Regions from separate parts of the Shewanella sp. MF05960 genome, predicted to be linked through region 2. Evidence: predicted binding sites of a transcription regulator. Region 2 holds the regulator's gene; each other region holds the start of a gene.

Region 1 (5,180 bases), on a different contig from region 2:
ACGGGTTAATCCTGATATCGCGCGTAATCAACTAAACTGGCTATCGACATATTTTGCTGTTCTATCGGCTTGTTTAGGCGCTTAGCAAACCAATAACGCGGTTTCCAATAGACATTATTTAAGCTAGAAATCTTAACGCCTTTTTTGGTTGAAGCGTGTAAAAACTTATCCTGGCCCATGTAAATCCCCACATGGCGTGCGGTTCTACCTGTTTTAAAAAATACTAGATCACCAATAACAAGCTGACTTCTTGGGACTTCTTTACCTAAAATACGTTGCGCATTAACCGAACGCGGTAATTTACTGCCCACAATGTCTAGGTAAGCCAAATACACAAAACCCGAACAATCAATACCGTTACGGCTCAGGCCACCTAAACGATAGGGTGTGCCTTTCCATTGATCATGAAAACTCAGTAAGTTTGACTCACTCCACTTAGGCGGCTCAAGCTTAAGCATAGGTGGAACTACCACAGGTTTAGGGGCTCGCACCACTGGCGGGTTAGATGCACACGCAGACAACAACACCACTAAACAAGCAAATAATATTCTTTTAGCCAACTCGACTCACTCCAGACCCGAAAAAATCACCGAAATATAAAGACCTTTAGATAAATACACAATCAAAATACGTCACAAGCCACTGAATAAAGGTTAATTTAACGGGTAATCAGCTGCATACATTGCACAATGGCGCGCTTTGCTGCTGTTTTATCCGCTTTAATTTGACAGCGTAGCATAGTCCCCTGCCAATTTGACCAAAAAATGTTCGATAATACGTTCGCGGTCATATCGGTTTTAATAAAACCTTGCTGCTGACCTTGTTCAATAAGCGCATTAAACAGACTCAACCACTGGTCAAACAGTTGATTAAGCGTTTTATGCAATAAGGTCATTTGCGGATTGACTTCAACCAATAAATTACCCATTAAACAGCCACGGGGCTGACTGTCACTAAACAAAAATTCAATCAGTTGATGGTAACCGCCTAATACAGCTGTCACATTGGTTTTAAAGCTAGCGTTAGGGTCCATGGCAATCGGCGCAATACGTTGGCCAAAATAGTATTGTGCGACTTCTGCGGCAAACGCCTCTTTACTGGCAAAATAGTGATAAAACGAGCCTTTCGGAATGCCCACTTCATCAAGAATAAGTTTAATCCCAACAGCGCTGTATCCATGTAAAGCAAACAGCTTTTCACCGACAGCACAAATTGACTGCTTACTGGTAGTATTTTTGTTCATAGGATCTCCAATTTTGGCGCTACGATAAACAAAAATAGACCAGTCGTCTATTTATTTCCAGTTTATCGATAACATTGGACACAATTACGGATAAAATGATGAAAAAGAACAGATAAGGTATTGGCGTAAAGTCTTGGTACAAGTTCTGAGTAGTAAAACTACGATGCTCAGGTCTGTGTGAAAAAGTTAGCGGGTATTTTGCTTAATAGATTCGTCTAGCAACTGTTGAATGTCTGAGCGTTGTTGGCGACGTTCATCATCGATATGTTGATTCACCCGCTGCTCACACTGTTTTTGCTGGTCATACTAGCTTATGGGATCGGTCGCCTTGTCTGTTTGCGCCTGGCATAACATGCTACTGCAACCGCTTAACAGTGCACTCGCAGCCACAACAAAAACAGAGCAATATCTCGGTGATACTACCAAATAATCGCGGCTTATTTTGTCATCATGCATATCATGCTTGCCCCCAGTAAAAAGTTACTCCATTAAAAAGTGACCCTATTAAAAATTGCCCCATAAAAAAACCAGCCCGAAGGCTGGTTAATAATATGCTATATCAATCACGATTACCCAGTAATGCGTAACTCATCGACAACCTCTTTAACGTCATCGGTATTTTTGGCAATGGTTAGGGCTAAATCACGTTCGGCATCACTCGACACCGTACCTTCTAAGGTGACTACGCCATTCTCAACGTCTACATCAATCTCGGTACCCGATATGTCGGTTGAAAATAATAAACGCGTTTTCACCACGGTTGCCACTTTCGAGTCAGTTAAGGTGTCGACTAAAGTATCACTGTCATGATCTTTGTCGCTGCTGTGCTGCTTCATCACCGTTAATTCGTTATTAACTTCGTTAACGCCATCGACACTTTTTACTAATTCTGCAGCCAGCGCTTTATCAACACTGCTGTTTACTTTACCCGTTAAGGTCACATTACCGTCGATTACGTCGGTATTAATATCAAAAGAGTTTAAGTTGGTGTTTAACAGTAACGTGGTTTCAGCTTTACCATCAATCCATGCATCTTTTGCATCATCCTGCCAATCTTGAGCTGCGTTTGCAGTAAATGCCATTGAACCAAGAACGATGCTTGTTAATACTGATAATGTAGTCTTTTTCATAAAGATATTCTCCATTGTTAGTGTTAATGCTGTTTTACATATTAGGTAATGCGCGAACTGTGCCAAGTTTTATAACAGTCTGTTTTAAATTAACTTGTTATTTTATTCCACTGTAAATCCGTTAATAGCAGTGAGTGAATATCGGACTTTTTTACCGACATGATGTAAAATTTTCAGGGTGATGGAGTCGACTCGTTAAACTGCAAGTTTTTCATGCTGTCGCAGCTTATTTGCAGCGATGCGATGCCCTCAGCCAATTGCCGGGTGACTTGTTGGCTATTGGCACGCTTAGCGGCAAGTTTCAGTCGATTTAACACATACTGTTCTGCGGTAACCAGTACCTTAATGGCTTTTGCCAAACGCTTTTGTTCTATGGCTCTCTCTGCTTCGGCATAAAAAGGGCTCAGCGACGGCCTTAACGTATTAATACTCTCAATCGTTTGCGGATATCTCGGCTCAACCTGCTTAAACAATGCCGTTAGTCGGCTTAAGATACTTTTTCTGATCTCTGCCATATGGCTAAAAATACGTTTGATATTGTAGTCGTCGGCCCCCTTTGTGGCCTGGGTATAAAACTGTTGTCCTGCTTGGCATAAATCAATGGCTTCATTGAGTAACCATAAGTCGCTTCCGTCGTGCATAACCTCATTTGATCGTGTTCTATTCAACGTCATATCTCCTTATCATTAGTTAATGATTATCATTAACATGCATGATGACTTGCTAATAAATGTAAAATTAAGTCATTATGTTTACTTGCATAATCCGTGCACATTGACAAAGTTTAATTAACCTACTGATTTTAAATTGTTATGCTAATAAACAAGCCTCGGGGAAAACGCCGAACAGGAAAAAATTACCGCCTGTAATTGTCAAATCTACATCTTCGACATACATTGGTTATTAACAGACAGGGAGTGATATCGGCATGGGTCGTCCAGTACTTTTTTACCATTTGCGCCAGCCGCAAACACAAACTCAGCTCTTACAAATTCCGAGTTGCCAACATTTCAATAAAATAGCCAGTAGCATCGAGCGACCTTGGCTAGCTCAACTTGAAGACAATGCCGTAGATGTGGCCATTATCGAACTCGCCAATTTAAGCCAACAAGACTATCTCGATATCGCCAATAGCGAATTAATGGCTGATATCGAATTTATCTTTTTAAGCGAAGGCAAACCGAACCCCAACCTAGACAAATTAATGGCAACTGGGGCGGGTTATCATTTTCGTCAGCCTTACGATATGACGTTGATTGACGATACCTTAGAAGATTTTGCCCAAGACTTAGTGACCAAATCGGCTAAAAAACACCAACCTTTTTCAAGCGAGCTTGATCAATATGGTTTACTAGTGGGTTCATCACGAGCCATGCACAAGCTGTACAGAACGACGCGTAAGGTTGCGGTAACAGACAGTAATGTATTGATTATTGGTGAAAGCGGAGCCGGCAAAGAGTTGGTTGCCAATACGATTCACTTAGCCAGCAACCGTGTTAACGAGCCATTTATTGCCATTAACTGCGGCGCATTAAGCCCAGAACTAGTCGACAGTGAATTATTTGGCCATGTGAAAGGCGCGTTTACAGGCGCACATCGAGATCATTCCGGCGTATTTGAACAAGCTGAAGGTGGCACGTTATTTTTAGACGAAGTCACCGAAATGCCACTCGAGCATCAGGTTAAACTGTTACGGGTACTCGAAAATAACGAATATCGCCAAGTCGGCAGCCCTAATGTAAAAAAAGCCAATGTCCGTATTGTGGCAGCAACCAACCGCGATCCCGCTAAAGCCATTGAAAACGGACATTTTCGTGAAGATTTGTATTTCCGCTTAGCGCATTTTCCTATCAACGTGCCGCCGTTACGTGACCGTGGCAACGACATTAGCGGACTCGCCCAACACTTTTTAGCCTACCGCAATGCTGCAGAAAAGCTCAGTAAAGCTTTTACTGACGATGCTTTAGCTCTTATTCAACAACAAAAATGGCCTGGCAATGTGCGAGAGTTAAAGCATGCAATCGAACGCGCTTATATTCTTGCCGACGATATTATTGATGTCAGCCATATCAATATTAACCCGCTAGAACCGTCTACCGAGTCAGCGGAAGAAGATGTCCAAATCCCCGCAGGTATGCGTTTAGATGAACTTGAAAAAGTCGCAATCTATCAAGCACTCGATCAAACCGCCGGCAATAAAAATGACACAGCCAAGCAACTCGGCATTAGTGTCAAAACCTTGTACAACAAACTGAGTAAATACGAAGATCAAACCAGCTCAGAAGATTAAGAAACTCATCATCCCAGAAGAGATTCTGAGTTGGAATTTACCAATCCAATCATCCCGGCAATACTTTTAAGCTGGGACACACCAATATTGTCATCCCGGCAGTGCTTTTGAGTCGGGCACACCAATATCGTCATCCCGGCAATGCTTTTGAGCCGGGATCCAGGTGTTAGCTTTGTTCTTTTGTACAATGGCCTGCGGCCACTAACGTCGTGGCGCTTCGCCCACACCAGATTAAGATCGCAAGGTTCCACCCTGCACGGGCCAAAAGGGGATCAACAGCAATCCCCTCTTGGATCACCCCTGCCGTTCCGGCAACATTTTCGCTTTTTAACCAAACAACAGCAGCGAAAAAATTGCGACGGAAAATTATCCAGCTTTTGACCGCGTTTCGGTGTTCTTCAGCCTTATTCGAAAATGCTAACGCTTCAGATGGGGCGTCCCTTCCCCTCTAAAGCTAGCCAGACATCCATGTCTGGACTCACGTCATTTTCTTCAACGACCTCAAGTTCAGAGTTGA
Region 2 (5,180 bases):
TAAATGTGGCATCCAGGTTTCGAATAGATTTTCGATTTGCCAAATAAACTTATTCACCAGAGGCTGACGGCCAAGAAACTCTTGCACAGGCTCATCAAGACCTGTTAATGGTCTTAATTCTATTTCCCAGTGCGGGTTAGGTAAAAAGCGCACGTCGAACATAAAGTCTGCTTCGGTCGGCATACCGTGTTTAAAGCCAAACGATTCAAAATTAATCACTAACTCTTTATCAACACTGCCAAGCAATATTTGTCTTACTTGATCGCTTAGCTCGTAAATATTGAGTGCCGATGTATCGACATAGTGATCAACCATTTTGGCGATAGGTTCGAGTAAGCGGCCTTCTAATTTAATCGCTTCTTGTAATGAAATATGGTTTTTAGATAGTGGGTGTAATCTGCGTGTTTCGCTGTAGCGTTTAAGTAAAACTTTGTCGCTAGAGTTTAAGAAAAAACTGGTAATTTCGGTATCAGGTTGCAGTATTTCAAGTTGTTCTTGAAGCACTTTGCCTTGTTCGGCAATATTGCGCACATCAACACTAATCGCTACTAGGTCATTATTGCCTTTTAACTGAGCCAATAAGGTGCCAATTAGCGGCAATGGCAGGTTATCAACACAGTAATAGCCTAGGTCTTCTAGTACTCTTAATGCTACTGATTTACCTGAGCCTGACCGTCCTGATACGATAACAAGTTTCATGCCGTAATTACCTGATAGAGTTCTGTTGAATCGTGGATTTTACGCAGCTGTTTTAGTACTTGTTTGTCGCTGAGTTTTTGGGCCATCGAAGATAAGGTGCTTAAGTGTTGTTGGCACTGATCTGCAGGAACTAATAATGCAAATAAGATATCGACAGGTTGTTTATCGATGGCATCGAACGAAATGGGTTCTTCGCATTTTACAAAGATCGCAATAGGGTGATCGATTGTCGTTAATCGGCCATGAGGTATTGCAATACCATTACCTATACCTGTGCTACCCATTTTTTCTCTTGCGATAAGGCTTTCAAACACCTCTTGCGAAGACAGGGTCGGGTACTGGGCAGCGACTAAATCGCTGATAAGTTCCAGTACCTTTTTCTTACTGCCCGGTGTGGCACAGGTGGTGCATTCCGGCTGCAGGATGGTACAAAGTTCCATCGTTAGTGTTTTGTATACTTCTCTTTGTGTTTAATTACCTGACGATCGAGCTTATCTATCAGGGCGTCTATTGCTGCATACATGTCTGTATGTTCTGACATTGCAAAAATTTCTCCGCCCTTTAGGCTGACTTTAGCTTCTGCTTTTTGTTGTAATTTTTCTACGTTGAGTACAACGTGAACATTATTGATCTGATCGAAGTGCCGTTCAAGCTTTGAAAACTTTTCCTGAACGTATTCACGTAAAGATTCGGTTATTTCAACATGATGCCCTGATAAATTGATCTGCATTACACTTCTCCATTGTTGAGTGATTTATAAACTCTTACGTTGGTTTGAGGGCGGTATCATCATTGCCTCACGGTATTTTGCAATCGTACGACGAGCAACGTTTATGCCCTGTTCGGCCAGTAGTTGAGCCATTTTGCTGTCGCTAAGCGGCTTTTTCTGGTTTTCTGCAGCAACCAACTTTTTAATAAATGCACGGATTGCTGTCGATGAGCACTCTCCGCCATCATCAGTGCTGACATGACTAGAGAAAAAGTATTTTAATTCAAACAACCCTCGTGGGGTGTGCATGTATTTTTGAGTGGTCACGCGCGAAATGGTCGATTCATGCATTTCTACGGCTTCAGCAATGTCATTTAATACCATAGGTTTCATGGCTTCTTCGCCATATTCGAAAAAACCTTGTTGGAATTGCACAATGCAATTGGCTACTTTTAACAAGGTATCGTTACGGCTTTCAATGCTTTTGATAAACCATTTAGCTTCTTGCAAATGACCTCGTATAAACTGAGTATCAGATGGGTTTTTACTGCTGCGAGCCATTGCTGCATATTGCTGATTAACACCGATTTTAGGCATGTTATCTGGATTGAGTTCAACAACCCAACGGCCATTCTTTTTAAATACTGTGACATCAGGGATCACGTATTCGTCATCGACGGCAGTGATCAATAAGCCAGGACGCGGATTAAGAGATTGAATTAAGGTAATGGCATCACGTAACTCATCTTCTTTTAAACGCGTTTTACGCATTAATAATCTAAAGTCACGCCCAGCGATTAAATCCAAATAATCTTTGATGAGCATTCGCGCATTTTCAATGTGCGGAGTTGAGTCTGCATATTGTGACAGTTGAATGAGTAGACATTCACTAAGGTCACGTGCAGCAACACCTACGGGGTCAAAATGTTGAATTCGCTTTAACACCGCTTGAACCTCATCAAGCTCAACATTTTCATCGCCCATAGCTTCTAGTATTTCTTCAGTGCTTTGGGTTAGATAGCCGCGTTCATCTATTGCGTCAATGATGGCTGTTGCGATGGCAAGGTCGGTGTCTGAAAATGGCGTTAAGTTTTTTTGCCACTCTAAATGTTCATATAAGCCTTCGGTGGTTTCCCCTTGAAAAGGCATATCATCGTCACGCATGCTGGCACTACCAGACCCTGACATCGGTGAGGCGGTATAGACTTCATCCCAGGTCGTGTCCATGGGCATGTCGTCCATAGTTTCTTTACTGATGGATTCTGTGGTGTCGATGGTTGAAGTATCTTTTTCGACACTCACATTACTGTTGTCACTGAAGTCTGTGTCTGATTGATCGCGACTTTCTTTTAAGGGATCTTTAGCTTGAGAAAATTCATCTTCTATTTCAAGCAATGGATTTGAGTCCAGCGCCTGTTGGATTTCTTGCTGTAGCTCCAATGAAGATAATTGCAGCAAGCGGATGGCTTGCTGCAATTGAGGGGTCATAGTGAGATGCTGACCCATTTTAAGTTGGAGTGACGCTTTCATTTACCGCTTATCCCTAGATGATTTCCATAAAAATAACAATCTCGAAAAACTGTAATGGGGTGTCACGTACGTCAATGACATTTCACGCAATTTAGGTATCGTTCAATGGAATGAATTAGATAGGCTAAAAGGCGTATACCCAATCAACTTGAAGATACGTGTTTCAGAGCTTCACCGTGTTTTCAATACTAGGCGCGTTAATGCGGTAATGTAGGCACCTTATAAATTAACGCAACAACGTAGTGGGAACACGGTGAAACTCCCAAGGGGCAAGTTTTACACGCGTTCATGCTGTGTTATTGATTTTGGAAAGGGAACGACCATTAACCGCAATCAATGCCTTGCCTAAACGCGTGTAAATTCTTGCTGAAATCGAGTATCTTCAGGTTGTTTGGGTATATAACTTAACTATAGCTTGAATTGTTCACCTAAGTACACAGCTCGAACTTGTTGATTGCTCAAGATCTCTTCAGGTGTTCCTTCGGCAATTAAATTACCTTGGCTTACGATGTAAGCTCTTTCACATACATCGAGTGTTTCGCGAACATTATGGTCAGTGATCAGTACACCTAATCCACGACTTTTTAGCTGCTGGATAATTTTTTTAATGTCGATAACCGAAATCGGATCAACCCCCGCAAAAGGTTCATCAAGCAAAATGAATTTAGGGTTAGCAGCGAGTGCTCGGGCAATTTCGACTCGACGGCGTTCACCGCCAGACAATGACATGCCTTGGCTGTCGCGAATGTGAGTAATGTGAAACTCTTCCAGTAAATGCTGGAGCTGTTCAATACGTTCGTCATTACTGAGTTCTTTGCGGGTTTGTAACACCGCCATGATATTGTCGTGCACGGTGAGTTTTCGAAAAATACTGGCTTCTTGTGGTAAATAACCAATCCCTTTACGGGCTCTAAGATGCATTGGGTCAGCGGTGAGGTCGTCATTATCAATTAATATACGGCCTTTATCACTTTTGACTAACCCTACAACCATGTAAAACGTGGTTGTTTTACCGGCACCATTAGGGCCAAGTAAACCGACAATTTGCCCCGTTTTTACAGTTAAGCTGACGTCTTTTACGACTTGACGCGCTTTATAGCTTTTGGCTAGGTTTTCAGCTGTTAAGGTAATTTGGCTCATGGTTTTATCTGCTTGTTGACAGGGATCTCAGGCAGCTTTTGTTTTGGCGCTGACTCGTCTTGGAAATTTTCTGGTTGAATAATCGTGATGACGCGATCTTGGCCTTTACCGGTACTCTCAGCAATTAACTCTTGGGCTTTAATGTTGTATTTAATTAGGTTGCCCGTGACTTGGCTGCCTGCTTGGTCTAGCTTGGCATTACCGGTTAACGTCAGAGTTGTTGTGGCGAGATCGTAACTGATTTCGTTGGCACTGGCGGTACCGATGTTACCGTCGTCGAGTTCTTGAGAAAATGTCGCGGGTTTGCCCGTCGCGATTAAGCGTTTTGATACGCCGTTTTTGGGGGTAAATGCGCGTAATTCGTCGGCATTAATATTAATCGTGCCTTGCACAATAGTCACGGGGCCATTAAAGACAATTTGATTGTTTTTAATGTCGGCAGATTGGCTCACTGCAGCAATTTTCAATTCTTGTTTGAGATCACCTTGTTTTGCCATTGCTGGAATGCTCAGCATGCAAAGTAAGCCACTTAATAGTAATGCGGCATTGGCGCGAGGATGTCGATTATTGTGACTCATATGTTCCTTCTACTTTGCTTAGTAGCGATAATTTTTGCGTATTCAAGTCAGCATGTAGGCCTAAGCCTTGGATCATAAACCCTTTACCTTTGATATACACCATCTCTTGTGAGCTGCCTATCATGGTCGTTAAATCTAGGGTGACTGCTTGTGTGGTCACTGACTGTAACGGTTCTTCAATATCAATTGCATCGATAATAACATTATTTTCTAAGCTGACTTTATTGCTCTGTTTATTTAATTGTCCTTTGTCAGCACTGAGTTGCCACTGTGCTTTACCATTTTCTGGGTAAATTAAATAAACGGGATCAGTAAAGTGGGTGATATCGCTGGAAGCATAATGCTCCATATGCTTCGCGGTGACTTTACTGGCAATCAAACCTTGTTCATTGTATTCGGTTGTGCGTAAGTCGTTGGCGACAAAGTCCGGACGCTCAATACCTATCACTTTTACGGCATCCATTTCACTGCGTTTTACTTGCGTTTGCCAATACAACACAAGGGCAAGGCCGAAAAATGCCGCT
Region 3 (5,180 bases), on a different contig from region 2:
CCAAAGAACATTAATGATCTCGTCTTGTAAGAACTAATCCTATAATCGAACATTTTTAAACTTTTTCTGTGAATTTTAATAACTTCCTAGAGAGCCATTCATAGTAGAGCTCATTACCATGGATCCAGTCGTGCTGACCATCTGAATACGATACGTTCGAAACATATTCCATTGGCTCAGTAATTTCCTCGTCAAATAATCTAGCTGCATCAAAGAAAGGAATATCGAACTGCTCCAATACATAACGAAGTGCACTATGATATGCATAGATTATTTTCGAAGCAGATTTTGACTCATCAAAGTACTGAGAAAAGGGCGGATCTGAGACCACGATTACATTATGCCCATTGTCTTTTAGTGATATCAATATAGATAATTGTTCAGATTGATCTTCATGGAAAAAATCTACAAAATTTTGTAATCCTAATGGATTATTAATTCTACTATCTTGCGCTTGTAACCAAGCTGCAAATCGAGCAGCATTTTGATGCGTTTGCAATCCAATATTACTAATAATAATTGATTGTTCATTATGACCTAACTTCTCATGAGATTTTATATTTAGTAATGCGGAAGCCCAAAGCTGCCTAGAAGGTGCATTTTCCAGAGGGACAAAATATTCTGTTTTACAAAGCGCAAATTTCTTTTGAGCAAATCCAGAACCGTTCATGATCATCCCACCAGAAAAAGGAGTATTCAGAGCTTTAAGTGCAGTTGATAATTTCCCCATATGGCTATCACCGACGAGTGTTATTTGCGTCAAAGCTTGGCTTTGTGATGATTGAGATAATAAACTGAAAGCTTCGAGCTGTTCTTCTTCACATGCAATTTCATTGATTGCACTACTAATTGGTGGCTTAATCAATGTATTACTAACATTTAAAGCGGTTTGAAAATGTTTCATTACGTATTCAACACCACTTGCGGAAACCGTCCTTCTATTATCTTCGAATCTAAAGTCATTATTTGAATTAACTGAAATAATTTCAAATGAAGGGAAATAGTTCATATCTTCAAAAGAATCAGAAAGGTAACCAGCAACTGCCCGCAACACCGCTTTTGAATATTGACTCGCGACAAGGATGTGTTTATCTGTAGCCGTCGCCGTTAGCGGCACAGGTGATACGGTAAGTATAATATTAAGGTTAGGATTGAGTTCTTTCAAACATTGATGGATTTTTAACAAATCTGACAATATTTCATTATAATTAAATTCATGCAGCTTATAAATTTCTTTATCAAATTTTCCCGCAATAATTCCAGGGCAACTTGGGTAGTATATGTTATTACCATCTTTCCAAGCTTCGGTTAACCCTAAAGTAAAAATAAGAGTGTTTGTTGAAGACAAGGTACTAATCAACTCTTCCTTTGCTTCAAGACGAGAATACTCTAACTCGCTTTTCGATGTAAAACCTTGTGGATAGACATTTGGCCTGAGTAAATCAAGATAGGTGTCAGTTTTCTGGCAGTAATATATATCATGTTGATGATTTTCATTATTATCTAACTTTAGCCACTGCAAAAAGCACCGTGGTGTATAGATGTTTCCTAAAGCAAAACTAGATACTTGGGTAGAATCTAATTTGCTTTGAATAAAAGGATAATTATTGTTTATTAACCACTTACCTACATGTTGAGCAAAGCATGACCCTATGGAGGCGATTGCTCCTTTTTTACAGTCAATTGCTAGGTTACTAAGTAATTCAAATTGTTCTGTTCCTAAATTGACTTGTGCAACACCAGTTTTCCAAAAATGCTGTTGCTTTTGTAATTCATATGGCGATAAATTTTTTGTTGTCATCGTTTTATACTCATTGTTATGAAAGCTAGATGCCAATTATTAAACAATTTAAAAATTATGCACATTTTGCGCCAGCATAGCTGTTATATGAAAGACCTTTTCAAGATAGTTGATATTTATTTCTTAAATTTATGATAATTTACTTATTTTCGAATTTATTGTTAATGAAAATTTTACTAATAGAATATTAATTTAATTGTTCCGACAAAAATGCCGCTGATATCAGCGGCATTTTTTGCTTTAAAACGTTCTATCTATCTATCAATTTAAAACGTTAACTTAAACACCAAGCCAAATGCGGCCTGGTCTTCTATGTCTTCGGTGACATCAGGCTCGCTCAGTTCCATTTCGCCGCCAAAGTAGTAACCGGCATAGGCGTTTACACTCACATTGTCGGTGGCTTTCCAGCCTGCGCGGACAAAAGCAACCCATTCGTCGATCTCAATGGTTTGATCGTCATCTGCTATCAAAAAGCGCTCTGTCCGTTTTGAACTACCGATACCAAAATCAATATCTGGGCGATACTGATAGCTCAGTTCTAGGCCTGCTGGGCCACTAAAACCGGCTTGAAACGGGTTAGCTAGCACTAACTTGTCGTTGATTTGCCAGCGAACGGCTAAATACGGCACGGTGCGCACTTCGGAAATATCATTTAAATACGCCACACCAAAACCCAACATATTACCTGAGTCAAAACGGTACATACTGGATGCTACAACACCATAGCTTTGGGCATTAGATGATGAGGCAGTATCGGCATAAGCATATTTTAATTGCGGTGCCACTAAAAACATCCAGTGATTATCTAGACGATATGTGATTGATAACCCTGCGCTGTATTGATGAACCGTTGACCAGTCTTGCTCGTTAGAGCGTAATGGCGTGGCCTGATTAATGCGCCAATCGTAATCGAGGTTGTCGTAACCGACATTCGCCCCCAGTGACCATTGACGATTTAATGGCATTGAGGCTGAAAAACTGGTTTTCCAGGCGTCACGCTGAAGCTCATTAGCACCAACATCGGCAGTAGCTGCGGACGTACGCGCAACCGTTAATGAAAATGGTGAACGGTCTGGCGCGGCTAAGGCCTGTTGGCTGAGTAATAACCCTGGGATTAACAATAACGATTTAATCAATAAGCTCAGAGTATTGGGCTTAGCGATAACAGCTTTATAAGATGTCATAACGATGTGCATCCTTTCAAAATAAAATGATGAGTAGCGTAAACTATCTGAACCAATACTGATTTAGTCGCGCTTCAGTTCAAATCCTAGGTATTATTTTATCGCAACTTTGTGAGCCCGCAAAAACATCTCAGCGGTATCTTGTAAGTATTGTTGTCTACTTACTAACAAGTGATCAGTCTCTAATGCTAATTCTAAGCGTAATTTTAGCTCACCAAATAACATTAAACATAACCTTACCGCACTGTCGTGAGGGTTAGCGAAATAATACTCACCGTGTTGGTTAACCTTGGTTAAATATTCGCGAATTAATCCCAAAATATGTTTTGGCCCTGCATCGTAAAACAGTTTGGACACTTCTGGGTGAGTCTCTGCTTGTGCGACGCAAGTTTTAAATACAGTCATGGTGTCTTTACTGACTATCAATTCACCAAACTGTTTGGCAAATAGCAATATCACTCGCTGCGGATCGGTTGCATCAATTAAGGCATCGTCAGTGAGTTGATGTACTACACACTTAGAGTCTATTGCGGCAACGAACAAATCATCTTTAGAGCCAAAGTGCGAGTATACCGTCTGCTTTGATACACCCGCATGTTTGGCAACCTCGTCCATACTGGTTAACGGAAAACCTTTGTGGCAAAACAACTCCATTGCCGACTCAAGCACTTGATTGCGCTTTTGTTCACTGCGGCTCAAGTTAACTTGTTCGTCATTGTTTGTGGCTGACGTCTCTTTTGTCATGTGTTTTCCATAGGCTTAAACGAGCGTAAAAATTGAAGGGTTGTATCTGTACAATTAAATCATCATAACCAAAAATAGACTGGACAGTCTAGTTTTATAAAATTAGACTACCAAGTCGAGTTAACAATTAAGTTACATCTTACGGTATGTCGTGCAGGCTTCTGCCATTCCATATTGTTAACGATGAGTCATTGCCAAACCACATATCGCTTTAAGGGAATAATTATGTTTGCTGTCAGGTCATTCACCCAACATCTTCGCTACTGTGCATTAGGGTTGAGCATAATGCTATTAAGTGGTTGTGGCTCTGAGGTTAAAGAGCATTCGCAAACCGTTGAGTATCAGTCGGTATTAGCGCAAAGCTTAGTGCTTAATGATCGTTACCAACAAATGCAAACCTATACCGGTACCATCCGCTCAGCAAACACCACAGGCATAGGATTTGAGTTAGCGGGTAAACTCAATAATATTGTGGTAGACAGTGGTGATGTGGTCACAAAAGGCCAGGTGTTAGCCCAATTAGACACCGACTTATTAGTTGCAGAAAAACAACAACTAGAAGCAAGCCTATTACAAACTCAAGCCGATATTGATTTAGCCAAAAGCACCCTGGTGCGTACTGAAAAATTGAAAACGCAAAACTATGTGTCGGCGCAACAACTCGATGAAACCCAGCAACAGGTGATTAGCCTTCAAGCCAATCAAAAGCGCATTGAAGCCAGCTTGAGCGCCGCTAAGTTAAAGCTTGAGAAATCAACCTTACTCGCGCCATTTGATGGCGTCATTAGCCAACGTTATCATAATCTTGGTGAGGTGATTGCCCTTGGCAGTGCGGTGTTTAATTTAGTCGGTAACAGCCAACCTGTGGCTTATATTGGTGTGCCGGTTGATATCGCGCAGCAATTAACAGCGCAACAAGGTGTCGACGTGCGTGTAGGCAAACAAACTTTTACCGCCAAAATTGCTGGGATAAGTGCTGAAGTCAACACCATTAGCCGTACGGTACAACTCAGAATTCAATTGCCCGATTCTGCTAGAGTGATTAACGGTGAAATCGCTTATCTGGTGTATCAACAAGACAGTTTAACCGAAGGCTATTGGGTGCCAATGTCGGCATTAACCGACGGCGTCCGCGGTTTATGGAATGTGTATGTTTTGGTACAAGATGAACAACCGCTTTATCAAATTGAGCGCAGAGATGTTGAAATTATTTATACAAATGAACAACAGGCTTATATCAAAGGTGCCATACAAGCCAATGAACTGATTGTGACAGACGGCTTGCACAAAATAGTGGTAGGCCAAAAAGTGACCCTGGCTAAAGCGCAATCGTTGGAGGCGCTATGATTAAGGCGTTTCTTGAAAATGGTCGCTTAACCAGCTTATTTATCGCGCTATTAATTGTTGCAGGATTGGGCGCCATATCCAGTTTGCCGCGCACAGAAGATCCC

What was found. The regulator sigma-54, encoded in region 2, starts transcription at its own class of promoters, with help from an activator protein. The targets are predictions, from matches to a motif close to GTTGGCACGNNNNTNGNNT.
Region 1: a site for sigma-54 is predicted at 2,422-2,440, ahead of ACROAE_RS12475 (BON domain-containing protein). Genes of this name have one in related genera too.
Region 3: a site for sigma-54 is predicted at 1,859-1,877, ahead of ACROAE_RS19490 (GSCFA domain-containing protein). Genes of this name have one in related genera too.

Annotation. Positions count from the first base shown of each region.
Region 1 is NZ_JBOZPS010000011.1:19,534-24,713, reverse strand. Features, by position in the region: gene ACROAE_RS12485 (NlpC/P60 family protein) at 6-560, opposite strand; gene ACROAE_RS12480 (TetR/AcrR family transcriptional regulator) at 659-1,243, opposite strand; gene ACROAE_RS12475 (BON domain-containing protein) at 1,813-2,373, opposite strand; gene ACROAE_RS12470 (hypothetical protein) at 2,547-3,041, opposite strand; gene ACROAE_RS12465 (sigma-54 interaction domain-containing protein) at 3,302-4,663, shown strand.
Region 2 is NZ_JBOZPS010000004.1:194,070-199,249, reverse strand. Features, by position in the region: gene rapZ (RNase adapter RapZ) at 1-699, opposite strand, end outside; gene ptsN (PTS IIA-like nitrogen regulatory protein PtsN) at 696-1,139, opposite strand; gene hpf (ribosome hibernation promoting factor) at 1,142-1,429, opposite strand; gene ACROAE_RS05725 (RNA polymerase factor sigma-54) at 1,454-2,938, opposite strand; gene lptB (LPS export ABC transporter ATP-binding protein) at 3,347-4,078, opposite strand; gene lptA (lipopolysaccharide transport periplasmic protein LptA) at 4,075-4,656, opposite strand; gene lptC (LPS export ABC transporter periplasmic protein LptC) at 4,643-5,180, opposite strand, start outside.
Region 3 is NZ_JBOZPS010000029.1:7,028-12,207, reverse strand. Features, by position in the region: gene ACROAE_RS19490 (GSCFA domain-containing protein) at 56-1,801, opposite strand; gene ACROAE_RS19485 (autotransporter outer membrane beta-barrel domain-containing protein) at 2,068-2,985, opposite strand; gene ACROAE_RS19480 (TetR/AcrR family transcriptional regulator) at 3,079-3,729, opposite strand; gene ACROAE_RS19475 (efflux RND transporter periplasmic adaptor subunit) at 3,955-5,076, shown strand; gene ACROAE_RS19470 (efflux RND transporter permease subunit) at 5,073-5,180, shown strand, end outside.